Regions from separate parts of the Dehalobacter sp. genome, predicted to be linked through region 1. Evidence: riboswitches for the same ligand, from Rfam matches in the RefSeq annotation. Region 1 holds a riboswitch; each other region holds the start of a gene.
What was found. Region 1 has a riboswitch for cyclic di-GMP ahead of OKX56_RS04055 (DUF5667 domain-containing protein). Riboswitches for the same ligand answer to the same signal wherever they lie in the genome.
Positions count from the first base shown of each region.

Region 2: it holds a riboswitch for cyclic di-GMP, as region 1 does, so the genes downstream of both, OKX56_RS11900 (DUF5667 domain-containing protein) here and OKX56_RS04055 (DUF5667 domain-containing protein) in region 1, are expected to answer to the same signal.
Region 3: it holds a riboswitch for cyclic di-GMP, as region 1 does, so the genes downstream of both, OKX56_RS13660 (diguanylate cyclase) here and OKX56_RS04055 (DUF5667 domain-containing protein) in region 1, are expected to answer to the same signal.

Region 1 is NZ_JAPDHR010000014.1:1,187-6,786, forward strand. It holds gene OKX56_RS04040 (hypothetical protein) at 1-434, shown strand, start outside; gene OKX56_RS04045 (cell wall-binding repeat-containing protein) at 431-2,677, opposite strand; gene OKX56_RS04050 (IS66 family transposase) at 2,996-3,250, shown strand; cyclic di-GMP riboswitch class I at 3,635-3,719, shown strand; gene OKX56_RS04055 (DUF5667 domain-containing protein) at 3,733-5,034, shown strand; gene OKX56_RS04060 (DUF2922 domain-containing protein) at 5,182-5,421, opposite strand; gene OKX56_RS04065 (DUF1659 domain-containing protein) at 5,460-5,600, opposite strand, start outside.
Region 2 is NZ_JAPDHR010000045.1:208-4,404, reverse strand. It holds gene OKX56_RS11905 (transposase) at 60-854, opposite strand; gene OKX56_RS11900 (DUF5667 domain-containing protein) at 1,140-2,483, opposite strand; cyclic di-GMP riboswitch class I at 2,497-2,581, opposite strand; gene OKX56_RS11895 (TolC family protein) at 2,792-3,889, opposite strand; gene tnpA (IS66 family insertion sequence element accessory protein TnpA) at 3,966-4,112, opposite strand.
Region 3 is NZ_JAPDHR010000055.1:17,062-22,661, forward strand. It holds gene OKX56_RS13640 (AMP-binding protein) at 1-1,049, shown strand, start outside; gene OKX56_RS13645 (agmatine deiminase family protein) at 1,233-2,264, shown strand; gene aguB (N-carbamoylputrescine amidase) at 2,495-3,376, shown strand; gene OKX56_RS13655 (LiaF transmembrane domain-containing protein) at 3,455-3,949, shown strand; cyclic di-GMP riboswitch class I at 4,122-4,207, shown strand; gene OKX56_RS13660 (diguanylate cyclase) at 4,268-5,600, shown strand, end outside.

The sequences.
Region 1 (5,600 bases):
TGGGGCAGGATGCTGATATTGATCTGGCTGTCGGCATAGTACCGGTGATATCAAAACAACAAATTTCCGCTATCAATGTCGATGCGGACTATTTGACTGCAAAAGGCCGGAGCTATGATGTGTTATTGGATTCTAATTCAGATAATTCTAAGAGTAAGTTTAAAATCGACTTCTACCAAACGTATCACACACTTTTAGAAAAACAAAGCGCTTTAGGCTCCGCGCAACAAAAGCTGACAGCGGCGGACAGCAAATTTAAAATTTCCGAGTTAAAATATAAAATGTCCAGTATTTCACTGCTCCAATACGAAGCGGATAAGAGTGAGTATCTGAGTCAGCAAATAGCCGTAGAAATAGCGGAAGAGACGCTTACCCAAGCTTATCGTGCTTATGAATGGGCTAATCTAGGATTAATTGTAAGCGCTGGGTATTAGAAAGGTCCTAACGTGTAGGTATTGGAATAGCCATGATTGGATCCGCCATTAACTACTAGTCGGAAAGTATATGTCTGGCCACTGGCGAGACCCGTTACCGTTGCCGACGTAGAATTTTTGTCCAGCCACGTTGTATTGGAATTGACCCAGGCCGTTCCTCCATCAGTAGATTGCTGGAGGACAACGCTAGACGCATTGGCGGCTGCGCTAAATGTAAAGCAGGCCAGTCCGCTGACAATTGTACCACTGAAATCAGATATTGGGACACCTATAGGGACAAGGGAGAAGGTATTGGAGTCTCCTGCCCGATTCCCTCCCGTTACAACCAGTTTGAATAAGTAGGTCTGACCGTTGATAAGACCTGTAACTACAGCAGAGGTAGAACTGGAACTCAAGACAGACGTCGTCGAGGAGTTCTGCCAGGTTGCGCCGCCATCAATGGATTGTTTTAGACTAATCTGCGTAGCCCCTCCCGGGGGGCTAAAATATAACGTTGCGTCACCGTTACCTGTAACTCCGGAAAGATCATATATGGGGATATTTGCGATTGAAGTATTGTTTTTTCCTTCGGAAAGCCATTGGCCGGAGACATAAGCTACATAACCTTTAGCTACGTTCGCTGTTGTGGTGGTCACATAAATTACGACTTCGTTACTGTTAATGTTAGCTGTACTGATCGTTCCTGTACCGCTTATGGTTTGTGTCGCGTTGGCGTTAAGCGTTTTAATCGTTGTCATTTTTCGCGTTGTCGTCTCCAACTTTGCTGTTATTCCATCGCAGGCAACGTTGACCGTGCCGAAATCTCCTTTTAAAGTCACCTGGTCGCCACGAATCATATTTACTATGGAGAATCCTACCGATGAGGTGTTCTCGTAACCATCAAGAGTGCAATTCGATAAAACTATCGTATTCTGTACTTGGGATTTTCCTTTAAGATGGATGACTGCTTCTTTTCCAGAGGGGACATCGATTACCAGGGTTTTAGACATAAATGTATCGCAGCAAATACCATCCACCGATCCCCCTCCCCGAATGGTCGTTCGGCCTTTGACGGTTACATTTTCTAAGGTTACTGTTCCGTTTCCGATACCTTCACCGAGTAGTAGGTCGCCTTCAATGACCGTATTTCGGACCGTGATATCCGATGCTTCGATTGCCAGACTTCCGGATATTGTCGTTTCCCCTGATGGAGGCCCATAGGTTCCCTTTTGGTTAAAAATGCTCCTTAAAACTTGGTTTTGACTGTGGGTATAGCCATTTAGAACACTGTTAGGAATCGTTTCTTCTCCGCCCAGGGTAAGTAGATGGCTGGAAACGGTCATTTTTTTGAGGATAAAATCTTCGGATGGCCCGATAGGAATTTTACCACAGAGGACAAGGGGAGATGATGTTTGGGCCGCAAGAGCTATCCCTGCAAGTGAGTTCGTTAAGCCTGCTTTGTTTTCCGCGCTAGCGAGATATATTATATTAAAGTCGAGGTCTTTGGAGAATTTATCAAGAACTGCGCGGTTCGTAGCATAGCGGTCGTTGCCTGCCAGTCTGAGGGGAGAAGGGGCTTGATCCTCAATATTTTTGCCGACGACTCCCGTGCCGCCGATAATATAGGTGCGAGTTATTTTATAATTACTCAAGTGCATTTTTACCACCTCAGGCAAGTTATCCGCTGGCGTAAGCAGGATGGAGTACCCTTTAGCGGCGGCCACTGCGGAGATAGACAGTGCATCCGCGAAGTTTACTCCGCTAACTAGTGCGACCTCTTTGGTGCCAAGTCTCTTCGCAATTTCGACAGAAGTCACATATCTGTCCGAACCATAGATCCGGTCAGTGGTTTTTATACCAATTGTTTTCAGGGTTTGCTCTACATCGGCGGAGATTGCCTCGTATCCGCCTACGAGGATCGCCTTGGTTGCTCCTAATCGTTGTATTTCGTTTTGGGTATATCTATTGATAGTATTTTTTTCTGTGAATAGGATGGGGGCATCGTATTTTTTGGCTAAAGGACCTGTACAGAGTGCATCAGCCAACGCGTCTCCTTCGACTAGAACCACATAATCGGATTTTTTCCATCCTTCCTGCGAGATGGCCACAGCTGTTTGGTAGCGATCCGTACCCGCTAGCCGATTTTCATCAGCCCTAGCAATGTTCGGACTAGGCAGAATGATTAGCATCAGAACAAAAAAGCCTATTATAAGAAATGTAGAAAGTACTTTTTTCCTTAGATGTAGATATTCTAGATATTTCACTGCCAAATCTCCTTCATATAATATAGAATTATCGCTATACAAGTTATTATTTCCCATTCTAATCCTTATCACTTTCTAATTCTCTGTGTGTGACAATATTCCTCCAAATAATATGATAGAAAAAGTCATAAAATGTACAAATGTAATTAATCTACTAGGTACTTATTGAAAAAAACGATGGGATAAATAAAACATAAAGTACATAACAGGGGCACCCGAGAGGCACCCGAGGGGACAGGTTCATGATTGATATCATCCTCACAAGTTGATCTAGATTTGACAAACATTATAAGAAAAGAGAGGGGACGTAACCGAAACATGAAGTTACGCCCCCATGGGTATCAAGTTTACCATAGTTTAGACCCTGGGATCACAGTGGTAGGATGCCTAGCTCACATGAAGAGAAAATTTACGGATGCGATTAAGGCCTTAAGCCCGGAGGAGCAAAAGAAGACCGTTTACTTCAAGGGACAGGAGTACTGCGATTACCTGTTCCACATTGAAAAGAAATACAATGATGCTGACCCTGGAGAGCGTCGGATAAATGGCTGTTTCATGATAATCTTGTTATGAAAGAGTAACAGAAAAATGAGACAAATAACGCTGAAATCCACTTTAATCCTCCTTAGAGTTTTTTGAGTAAACTTGAGAAACTCTAATTTAGAGGATTTTCTCACGGATCTAAGAGAGTTTTCATACACATTCTTATTAGACGCTTACAATGATTTTAATATGATTCGGGCCTGCTGGTTTACAGTGAGCTCTTTTTTACGCCACTAGAGTTTACGCTTACTTTTTAATTATTTAACATGCGAATATTTTATATAATTTCAACATAAAGTAAATTTAAAATTAATTTTTATGGGACAAAAGTCTCATTTTTTATACCCCAATGGTCTGGAATAAGTCCGAAAACCTTGATTTTCAAAGTATTCTGGAATATAATGGCCTCAGCCAAAACGATAATGGCAAATCCGTCGAAAGACGGAGACGCAAAGCCACGGGTCTAACACCGAAAGGTTATGACAGCCGGGTTACCGAAAGGGGTAGATAGAATGATCCATAAGAAGATTCTCGTTTCAATTCTTTGTGTCCTGTTAATCATTGCGGTCGCGCCAACCTGTGTATTTGCTGAAACAACCACGGATGGAACCACAGTAACCGAGGATGTTTCAACGAGTACTCCTGATACGACCACAGATCCCGCTACAGATTCAACAACGACTGACCCAACGACAGACACAACAACAGATGCAGTAACAACCGATTCCACAACAATGGATTCGACCGGCCAGGCCTCAGCTGAAGATGAAGCCGGTGTAACGCCGGACAGCTGGCTCTATTCAATCGAACAGATGATTGAAAGTGTTCAGGTTGCTGTAACTTTCTCTGATGAAGGAAAAGCGGAACTGCTCGTTGAGTTTGCCAATGAACGGCTCGCCGAAGCGGAAATCATGTCCGAACAAAACCAGTTGGATTTGATGGAACAGGCTCTGAAAGTGTACTCGGATACGATAAAGAAAGCCAACTTCCAGGTACAGCAGATGATCGAAGACAACGAAGCAGCTGAAGGTACGGATACGACGGCTACAGATTCTGCTGCGGATGATGGGGCCGTCACGACTTCCACAGATGAAACAGTCGCAGAGGACACGGCAGCAACTGACACAGAAGAGAATACGGTGATCAGCAATCTGCTTGCCAGCATTGAGCTTGTTCAAAGCGATGCAGATAAAGTCGTCTTAAAAATCAGCGGCAATCTGACAGAAGATCAGGCTGAGATCATGCAGAATATCATTAAAGCCGAAGTTCAAAACACCATTGCGATCAAAGCTTATGTGGCTGCCAAAAAAGCCTATGGGGATGCAGTGCAGCAATTTGCAGCGGCCAAAGCAGAGTTGGGTGAAGCCCGTGCTTCAGGTGACGAGGCTGCCGTTGCCGCTGCCCTGGAAAAAGTCGAACAGGCTGAACAGTACAAAAACGACATGCAGGAGCTCAGGAAAGATGTTCAGAAGATCAAAGTAGAGACGAACAAAGAAACGAAGGAAGTCTTGAAAGAGCAAACCCAAAACATAAAAGAATATAAGAAGGCCAATAAGGGCCAAGCCGTGAGCGACCAGGAAGATAGCCTGGAAGCAGGGGACGAACAGGATGCAACGGCTGTAGATAATCAGGATGTAACGGATACTGGCGATCAGACTGCCACAGTCGATGGCCAGTCTACTTCGGATGAAACAACAGTGGATGGCACAAGTGATGAAAGTGGTGGAACCGTCGATGCTCAAAGTATTCAGAACACAGTCACGAATACCCCTCCAAATAACGGACATAACGGTAAAGGGCAAGGAAAAAGATAGGACTTTATATTTTCAATAACTGAGAATCATTCAAATTGCATAAAATGCAATGCCTCCCAAAAAGAAAAACAGACAGCTATCAGGCAGATAAAGTGCCAGGGCTGTCTGTTTTTGTGGTCTTCATCTGTTTAGGCCGGTACTGCCCGCTTACGCTTGCGGAGGATCATAAAGGTCATTGGTCGTAGTTTCGATGACCTTTATATCCTTTACCCCTGTAAGGGCACCGTTTGCCGTGAGGAATATCCCGCCTGCTATAAGCGCGTTCATAACGTCCATGGCTTCAGCCAGCTGAATATCCTCTCGCGGTTGGGGAACTGTTAGGGAAAACGTGTTCTCTCCGGTGGTCGCGAAAGTTAATCTTGCTGTTCGGTTGGTGGTCACAGCCAATTGAATCACCTCCTTGACGCCTGAAATTGCCCTCCGCTTTACGCTTCGTTTGTCAATTCATCCGTTCTTCTGAAGTAAACGTCAAGCAGCGTATATTCCGACAGACTGAAGATGGCGTGAGCCGCCTCATAGACAGCTTGATTCGAAGCATTGTAAACAATATTGTTAAGGGTTCGCTG
Region 2 (4,197 bases), on a different contig from region 1:
GTGTGCAAACTTTTTCAACTTTTTCAACCATATTTATTGTGATTGTACTATCTTCAAGGCTACAATTCTATGTGATGGTGTCTTTGACGCTTACGCGGTAACGTTTCTTTGGTTTGGCACCGGGTGAGGGTTAACGTGATTTCTTCATCGTATTCCGGGCAATTTGGTAGAGAAAGCCTTGATATAATCCCATAGGATTCTTTCGCCCGGATGATATAGTGCCATGATTTCTCCTGAAAATGAGCGATATTGTTGAATGACTCATATCCCCGATCCATGATTGCAATTACATTTCCGCTGATTTCAGACTGGTCTACCATGGATACTAAGGCTTTATGCTCATTCATGCCTTTCTTGGGTTGCACGGATGCATCGACATAAACCTTGCCCATCAGGTCATACATAGCGTCCAAATGCACAAGATTGTAATTTTTGCTATCTTCGCTGTTCCTGATGGAGGAGAATCCATCATTTGAATTTGACGGAAGTCTCAAATCCGAACCGTCAACAGCGAGCAGCCTGTAGTCTTGTAATGAATTCTCCGATACTGCTAATCTTGTAAATTCGTGAAACAGTAGTTTCAGTGCTTCTGGACGAATTTTGTCTCTCTGTTGGACAAATGCTGAAGCGGTTGCAGTCTCTGACGAATAACCCAGCCAATCATATAATTCTTTTGAAAGGCTATTGCCTCCCATGCCTACAAGCATAAGCAGCATAGTATGCAGTGATAATTTCCGTTCGCGTGAAAAATCTTGCCCTGGTCGTTTCACGCAAGCCGGTAAATCTGCTGTGATTGAGCGTATTGCTTGGTGCAGCGCAGTTCGTACCTGCTCTGGATATGCTTTCTTTTTCATTTTAGAAGGCCTCCTTAAAAATGTCCTCATTTTCAAGGCGAAGCCTTCGATTTTTATTTATTTGTCAAGTGTTTTTTTACAATTGATAAATTTTATATGCCCACCTGTATGTATAAGAAAAACACAACCATCTTAATCTGGATGGTTGTGTTTTTTAGGCCTTAACTTAATGACATTGACTACGAAGGGAGCATATCATTTGCCTGGTGGCTGTCTGTTTTCTTTTTGGGAGGCATTGCATTTTATGCTATTTGAATGATTCTCAGTTATCGAAAATATAAAGTCCTATCTTTTTCCTTGCCCTTTACCGTTATGTCCGTTATTTGAAGAGGTATTCGTGACTGTGTTCTGAATACTTTGAGCATTGACTGTTCCACCACTTTCATCACTTGTGCCATCCACTGTTGTTTCATCCGAAGCAGGCTGGTCATCGGCTATGGCAGTCTGATCGCCAGTAACCGTTACATCCTGATTATCTACAGCCGTTGCATCCTGTTCGTCCCCTGCTTCCAGGCTATCTTCCTGGTCGCTCACGGCTTGGCCCTTATTGGCCTTCTTATATTCTTTTATGTTTTGGGTTTGCTCTTTCAAGACTTCCTTCGTTTCTTTGTTCGTCTCTACTTTGATCTTCTGAACATCTTTCCTGAGCTCCTGCATGTCGTTTTTGTACTGTTCAGCCTGTTCGACTTTTTCCAGGGCAGCGGCAACGGCAGCCTCGTCACCTGAAGCACGGGCTTCACCCAACTCTGCTTTGGCCGCTGCAAATTGCTGCACTGCATCCCCATAGGCTTTTTTGGCAGCCACATAAGCTTTGATCGCAATGGTGTTTTGAACTTCGGCTTTAATGATATTCTGCATGATCTCAGCCTGATCTTCTGTCAGATTGCCGCTGATTTTTAAGACGACTTTATCTGCATCGCTTTGAACAAGCTCAATGCTGGCAAGCAGATTGCTGATCACCGTATTCTCTTCTGTGTCAGCTGCGACCGTGTCCTTTTCGGCAGTATCATTTACAGCTGTTTCATCTGTGAAAGTAGTGACGGTCCCATCATCCCCAGTAGCATCTGTAGCCGTCGTGTTCCTACCTTCAGCTGCTTGGGTATCTTCGATCATCTGCTGCACCTGGAAGTTCGCCTTCTTTATTGTATCCGAGTACGCTATCAGAGCCTTTTTCATCAAATCCAACTGGTTTTGTTCGGACATGATTTCCGCCTCGGCCAGCCTTTCATTGGCAAACTCAACGAGCAGTTCCGCTTTTCCTTCATTAGAGAAAGTTACAGCAACCTGGACACTTTCAATCATCTGTTCGATTGAATAGAGCCAGCTGTCCGGTGTTACGCCGGCTTCATCTTCAGCTGAGGCCCGGCCGGTCAAATCCATTGTTGTGGAATCGGTTGTTAGTGTATCTGTTGTTGTATCAGTCGTCGTTGAATCAGTTGTTGTGTCTGTCGTTGGGTCAGTCGTTATTGAATCTGTAGCGGGCTCTATGGCCGTATCAGGAGCACTCGTTGAAACATCCTCGATAACTGTGGTTCCATCCGTGGTTGTTTCAGCAAATACACAAGTTGGAGCGACCGCAATGATTAGCAGGACACAAAGAATTGAAACCAGAATCTTCTTATGGATCATTCTATCTACCCCTTTCGGTAACCCGGCTGTCATAACCTTTCGGTGTTAGACCCGTGGCTTTGCGTCTCCGTCTTTCGACAGATTTGCCATTATCGTTTTGGCTGAAGCCATTATAGTACAGATACTTTTGAAGTTCAATTGTTTTGGGTCTTTTCAGACCAATGGGAGGTAGAAAAGGGACTTTGGTCCTTATCACCGTATGTTTTGGTCGAGCAAGCCCAATCTGCCAGTGGTAAAAAAGGTCTTTCCGTTCACCTAAGTAATCGGTCTTTCTCGTAATATTGTTAGAGAACTGCAGCGCCCATTGGTCACAAAGCAGAATTTACGATAAGCCCAAGTTTAGCCCATTCATATGCTCTATACGCTACAGCAAGCGTGTTTTTTGCAGTCTCAATAGCTGTCTGCTGGCTAATAAAAGTGCACTTCGTTGATTCGAATTGTACCAGTGAAATCTTCCCTAACTTATAACTTAATTGTGCAGTCTTATATTCGCTCTCTACAGCTAAAAGTTTTCTCTGCTCTATGTCAAGTATTCTTTGCTTATCCAGCACAGTTTGATAAGCCTGGTAAAAACTATTCTTAAACTTTCTTTGAGAATCATCTGAGCTAGAGTCTATCTGAATATCATAACTTTTGGTCTTGGCTATAAGATAATCGGCATCAGGATCAATAGCAAGCATTTGAGCTGCTGTAACTTCAGGTACCTTTTTGACTGTTAATTCTGTATTATTATCCTGTGCCAAACTCACATTTAACTGCTGAATCGTTGCTTTTTGGGAAACATTAATCCTTTGAATATTCATTTCAAGCTCGGACAACGTGTTTTCCGCCTTAGCCACGTCTAATTCCGTGGCCATACCGAGGTCTTTTTGAATCTTAATAATCTTGACCTGTCGTTCGGCCAATGATTGTTTTGCCTTTGAATCTTCTAACTGAGTAATGAGAGTATTATATGATATATAAAGGTTTTCGACACCCCAAATCAGCGAATTATTCCCTTTTTGAATATTGACTATCGTATTAATACTATCCCCACTTTCATAGGAGGCTTTTTGCATTAAAAGTAAATTTTTCTGAGCATTTAGTAAATATGCGATCGCTGCCTCATCTTTAGGGTTAGTACCATCACCGGTACCAAAGGCAATGTTCTTGGCATTCCATTCGGACAAATAGTCGTTAGCCACTGTAATCCCCTTGTTCTTGCCGTCATAAGAATCACTGAAGCTTTTCATATTTCCTTTAATTACTGGGTTTCTTGCTAGCATGAGATCTTCTATCTCGTTGAACTCAAGTGTATTAATAGGAACGAGTTTATCATCGTCATCATCAGTATCTGCAAAAGCTGTATAAGGCACAATAAGTACCAAGACCAGTATCAACACGATAATATATGCTTTTTTATGCATTGGACTACCCCCGATTACTCTAAATTATTTGATAAGCTCCACAAAGAGTATACACTATGATGCGATAATCCTCAATCTAAAAGTAAGCGTCAAAGTAGGCATGTTTGCTTATACCTTTCTCCTGGCAGAATTCTTTTATGCTTTGTCCGCTGCTTTGTCGTTCCTGGATCACCTGCATCCACTGTGTTAGCCGATACTCTGCTGTGACTTTTTGTATATTCATGCAACCACTCCAATTTTGGTTGAAATAGTTTGCAAACCTTTTCAACTTTTTCAACCGTATTCATTGTGATTGTACTATCTTTAAA
Region 3 (5,600 bases), on a different contig from region 1:
GCATGCCAAAAATGGCCATTCAGAGCTTCACCTATCCGCTTGGTCATATTGTGACGGCTAAATACTGGCAGCGCGTCGTGGACGGCGGGCTGCACCTGACGGTTTCCGATTCCGGCTGGGCTAAATTCGGCTGGGGGAAAATTTACGGCCAGTGGATTTGCGGTGCGGTGCAGTTTGTCTATGATATGGATAAGTTTATCCCGGAAAAGCTTTTGGAAATGATGCAAAAATATAAGCTGTCCACGTTTTGCGCACCTCCGACAATTTATCGTTTTCTGCTTGAACACAATCTCGAAAAATATAATCTGTCCTCGATTGTTCACTGCTCCACAGCCGGAGAACCTTTAAATCCGGATGTCTTTAACCGTTTTAAAAGCATTACCGGCTTAAGCATCTTAAATGGATTTGGCCAGAGCGAGACAACCGTGCTGGTTGCCAACTTTGAATGGCTGGATATCTATCCGGGAGCAATGGGCAAACCGAACCCGGCTTACAAGATCGATGTGGTCGATGAAAACGGAGCTCCATGCCCTCCGGGAGTCGAAGGAGAACTGGTCATCCGCGAGGCTGATTCCAATAAACCTGCCGGATTGTTCTGTGGGTACTACATGGATGAAACTGCTACCCATAAAGTGTGGTATGACGATACATACCACACAGGGGATATGGCCTACTGGGATGAACACGGCTTTTTATGGTTTGTTGGCCGCAATGATGATGTCATCAAGGCGTCCGGCTATAGGATCAGTCCTTTTGAAGTTGAAAGTGCACTAATTGAGCATCCCGCAGTCGTGGAGTGTGCTGTGACCGGCGCGCCGGATGCTGTTAGGGGAACGGTCGTCAAAGCGACTGTTGTGCTGGCCAAAGGCTATACGGCTTCTGAATTGTTAAAAAAAGAGATCCAAAACTATGTCAAAAAGGTGACGGCTCCGTATAAATACCCGAGAATTCTCGAATTTGTCGACGAACTGCCGAAGACGATCGGCGGCAAGATCAAACGCGCCCAGATCCGGCGTGAAGACACGGAAAAGTTTCAAGATAAAGAATAACTTTAACGTATACCCATCAATCATTGAATATTGTCTGATGCACCCCACAATCATCGTGGGGTGATTTTATGCCTTGAAAAGTAGTTGGATTTTCATGTAAAATGAACCATAAATAATCATCATGACAAAAGTAGATTTGAAAGTAATGATGATATATGTTGTTGCTAAAGAAAGGATAAACTGATGTTTCCGAGCGATTTAAAATATAGAATGCCTGCGGAATGGGCCAGACACGAACGTACCTTTATTTCCTGGCCGGTCGGGGCATCAATGTGTCATCCGGAAAATTACGAGGCTGTTTGCGAGGGTTATACCGACATTATTCGAGCTATCGGGGAATTTGAACCCGTCACCGTATTGGTAAACCCCAAAGAACGATTGCTGCTCGAAGGCCGCTTTCGGAACAGGCAGATCGAGCTCCTGCCGTTGGCGCATAATGATGCCTGGCTTCGGGATAACGGGCCGACGTTTATCGTCAATGATCAGGGAGATATAGCCGGCATCAACTGGCACTTCAATGCCTGGGGCGGCAAATATCCGGACTGGGATCTGGACAACCAGGTCGCACCGCAAATATTGAAGCACCTCGGCCTGAAACCGTTTGATGCGCCGCTGATTATGGAAGGCGGCTCGTTGCACGTGGATGGAGAAGGTACACTCTTGACAACGGCCGAATGCCTGCTCAATCCGAACCGCAACCCTGATCTTTCCCGGGAGCAGATTACGGAACTATTGAAGAAATATTTGAGTATCCACAAAGTCATCTGGCTGGGAAAAGGCTTATGTGGAGATGAAACAGACGGACATGTCGACAATATCGCCTGTTTTGCTTCGCCTGGCAAAATCCTGATTCAGGTCTGTGATGACCCTTGCGATCCGAATTATGCGATTACCCGGGAAAACCTTGCGGTGTTAAGCCGAGAAACGGATGCCAGAGGAAGAACCTTTGAAATCATCCCAATACAGCAGCCTCCCGCCGTATTTGCCGACGGTAAACGCCTGACGCTGAGTTATCTGAACTTTTACTTTGTCAACGGCGGAATTATTTTACCTGTATTTGGCGGCCAGGCTGCCGAAACAGATGCCCTGGCTATTCGGACCCTGAGCGGGATCTTTCCAGAAAGACGGATCCGCACCATTAATGGAATGGCAATTATTGGGGAAGGCGGCAATGTTCACTGTACAACCCAGCAGATGCCTGCTGTAAACCATTGAAGGTCAGTGTATGAATTGCCCGACAATATATACCAAAATCTGAAATAAAAATATAAACAAAGAGGAGAACGTAGCAGATACATCTGTTATATGTTGCGCTCTTCTGCGTTGTGGTTTTTTTCTGCATCATGTAAAATAGAAAATGCATACAAATTAACAAAATAGTAGAAACACCTGTAAGATCAGGTTCAGAACACACCGAAATCAGGCATTGGGAAGGAATATTAACGATGAGAAACGTCAAAGTGGCAGCAACCCAGATGCGCTGCACCAGTAACGTTGAAGAAAATATTGCGGGGGCGGAGACACTGGTCAGGGAGGCAGCAGCCCGGGGCGCGCAGATCATCCTATTGCAGGAGTTGTTCGAAACCCCGTATTTTTGTCAGAAAGAAAAATCGGATTTTTACCTTTATGCAGCAGAGCTAGAAGATAATCAAGCAGTCAGACATTTCCGGAAAATTGCCAGAGAGCTGGAGATCGTCCTGCCGATCAGTTTTTATGAGAAGAAAAACTACGCGCGCTATAATACGATTGCCGTGATTGATGCCGATGGTGAGATCCTCGGCAAATACAGAAAGAGTCATATCCCCGACGGGCCGGGCTATGAGGAAAAATTCTATTTTAACCCCGGTGATACAGGCTTTAAAGTCTGGCAAACGCGCTACGCCAAGATTGGAGTCGGCGTCTGTTGGGATCAATGGTACCCGGAAGCTGCCCGCTGCATGACCCTGATGGGGGCGGAGATCCTGTTATATCCGACAGCCATCGGTTCAGAACCGATGGATCAGGCGATCGATTCCAAAGACCATTGGCAGGCCTGCATGCTCGGCCATGCTGCCGCGAACCTGATCCCTGTGGTCGCATCCAACCGGATTGGTGTCGAGGAAGAGGATGATTCCAAAATCACCTTCTATGGTTCTTCTTTCATTGCCGGACCGCAGGGTAATAAGATAGCGGAGGCTGGACGAAACGAAGAAGCGGTTCTAATCGCGGAATTTGATCTGGACCAGCTCGAGGTTCAGCGGCTGGAGTGGGGGATCTTTAGAGACCGCCGGCCTGATCTATATGGAAGGATTTCTTCCTACGACGGGGAACTTTATTTATCAAAATAATCCATTATCTAACACGAATTTGTAGTTCTTAAATCTCGAGTATCTTATTAACCTTTATAAGGTGAGAGGAGGCTCTATATGAACAAAAGCGGCTTATTTTGGGGAATCATTCTAATCCTTACAGGAGGCTTGCTGCTTATAGATAATCTTGGCAACTGGCAAATCTTCAGTATGGAATTTCTTTGGCCGGTATTGATCCTTATTCTCGGGCTTGCTTTTGAATTCAACTATTTCAGTAAGAAAGAAAGCCCCGGATTGCTAGTTCCCGGTGGTATCCTTACCGTTATTGGTCTGTTGTTCATCTTTGAGACTTTTACACACTGGCAATTTTCCGGATATACCTGGCCGGTCTATCCGCTGGCTGTTGCAGTCGGTCTATTTCAACTCTATTTATTTTCCGGACGCCCGCGCGGTCTGCTGGTGCCTGTTTTTATTCTAACCGCTCTAGCGTGCATATCCTTTACTGGGATGTTTGTAACGTCAATTCAGCGCTATATAGATCTAGGCCTGGTGGTCCCGATCCTGCTGATTCTGGCAGGTCTGATCCTGATCATCCAAAGGAAAAAAACATGAACTAAATTTGGAAACCATGTAAGAAGAATCTGATCTGGATGATAATATCTATTGCATAATATTAATCAATAAATGTATGAATAGTCAGACTCTGAATATTCATACATTTATTGATTATTCATACATTTATTGACAGATTTCGTGTATTTTACTATAATTGAGTTAAAATCATATGATCCATTGGCAAACCTGTTGAAAAGCAGGGACGCAAAGCTACGAGTCTAAGTGCTGAAGCATATTGACAGTCGGGTTGCACACAGAAGATGAAAACCGCGGCTGCTTTGGCCGCGATTTTTTTTTCTGAGGAGGGGATTTAATATGACAGCGGATTCCATCGTTGCAGCCAGTATTTCAATTACCCTGGTCTTGTTGATATCTTACGGATTTTTATATTTTTCCGAGAAGAAACATTATTTCTTAGCATGGAGTCTTTCTGTCTTGATGCTCATGATAACCTATCTTTCCAGAACTGCATTGCTGGAAACCGACAGCCCGTCCGTGGTGCTTCAGATTATCAACTATGCCTCTTCGATCGCAGGGTACTGGCTGATATTCAAGGGTACGCTGTTGTTTTTTAGCAGAAGCTACCCGGTGTTTTGGGATATCGGCACGGGCTTTCTGATCGTTGCTTTTATATGTATTGCTGTTCAGGGAATCTCGGCAACCGCTCTTTTACTTCTATCTGTTGTCTGGATCATTGCATTATTATCCAAAGCTGCTATGACATGCTTAAAAGCAAAAACACCACAAGGCCCGATCCGAATAATACTTGGCTATACCTATATTTTTTGGGCCTTGTCGATTTTACTTTATCCGTTGTGCAAATTAATTAACGTTATTTCACCGTCTGTAGGTTATTTAGTTGCCGGTGTTGTTGGTCTGCTTGCTTATCTTAATATGCAGGCCCTGTATTTTCAAAGCATCCGGGAGGAGCTCGAAAGCAAAGAAGCAAATATCAGAAAACTTGTCATTTATGATAAATTAACGGGGGCCTACAGCCGTACCTATTTTGAAAATGTGCTGGAAGATTTCCTTGATAAAACCCTCATGCCTGCAACATTGGCCATGGGGGATTTTAATGGTCTGAAACTGATCAACGACACCTTTGGTCATGAAAAAGGGGATGAATTGCTTGCTGACGGGATCAGAATCATGCAAGAGACGATCGGCACTGAGAATGTGATTATCCGATGGGGCGGGGACGAATTTATCATTATCATGCCTGGTGTGCCGCTTGATCAGGCCGGCGTGTTTTTAAACAATATTAAAAATAATTTAAAAATCTCCCGCCCGCAAACGGTACCAATAGATATCTCGTTTGGCCTGACGGTTTATGAGAACAGGGAACAACCCCTGGCAAAAATGATCAGCCAGGCTGAGGAAAAAATGTATAGCAACAAATTAAATGAAAGCAAGAAATCCCGCCTTGCCATCATCGAGTTCCTGGAAAAACTGCTCTGGGAAAAAGATTATCAGACGGAAGCCCATGTCATGAGGCTGAAAAGTCTGGTCAGTAAATTCGGCAGTCAGATCGGCCTGTCCCCAAGAGAGATCGTCGAATTGGTCCAAGTTGCAATGCTGCATGATATCGGCAAGATCGGTGTTCCGGGGGAAATCTTAAAAAAACAAGGTGACTTGACCCCGGAAGAAT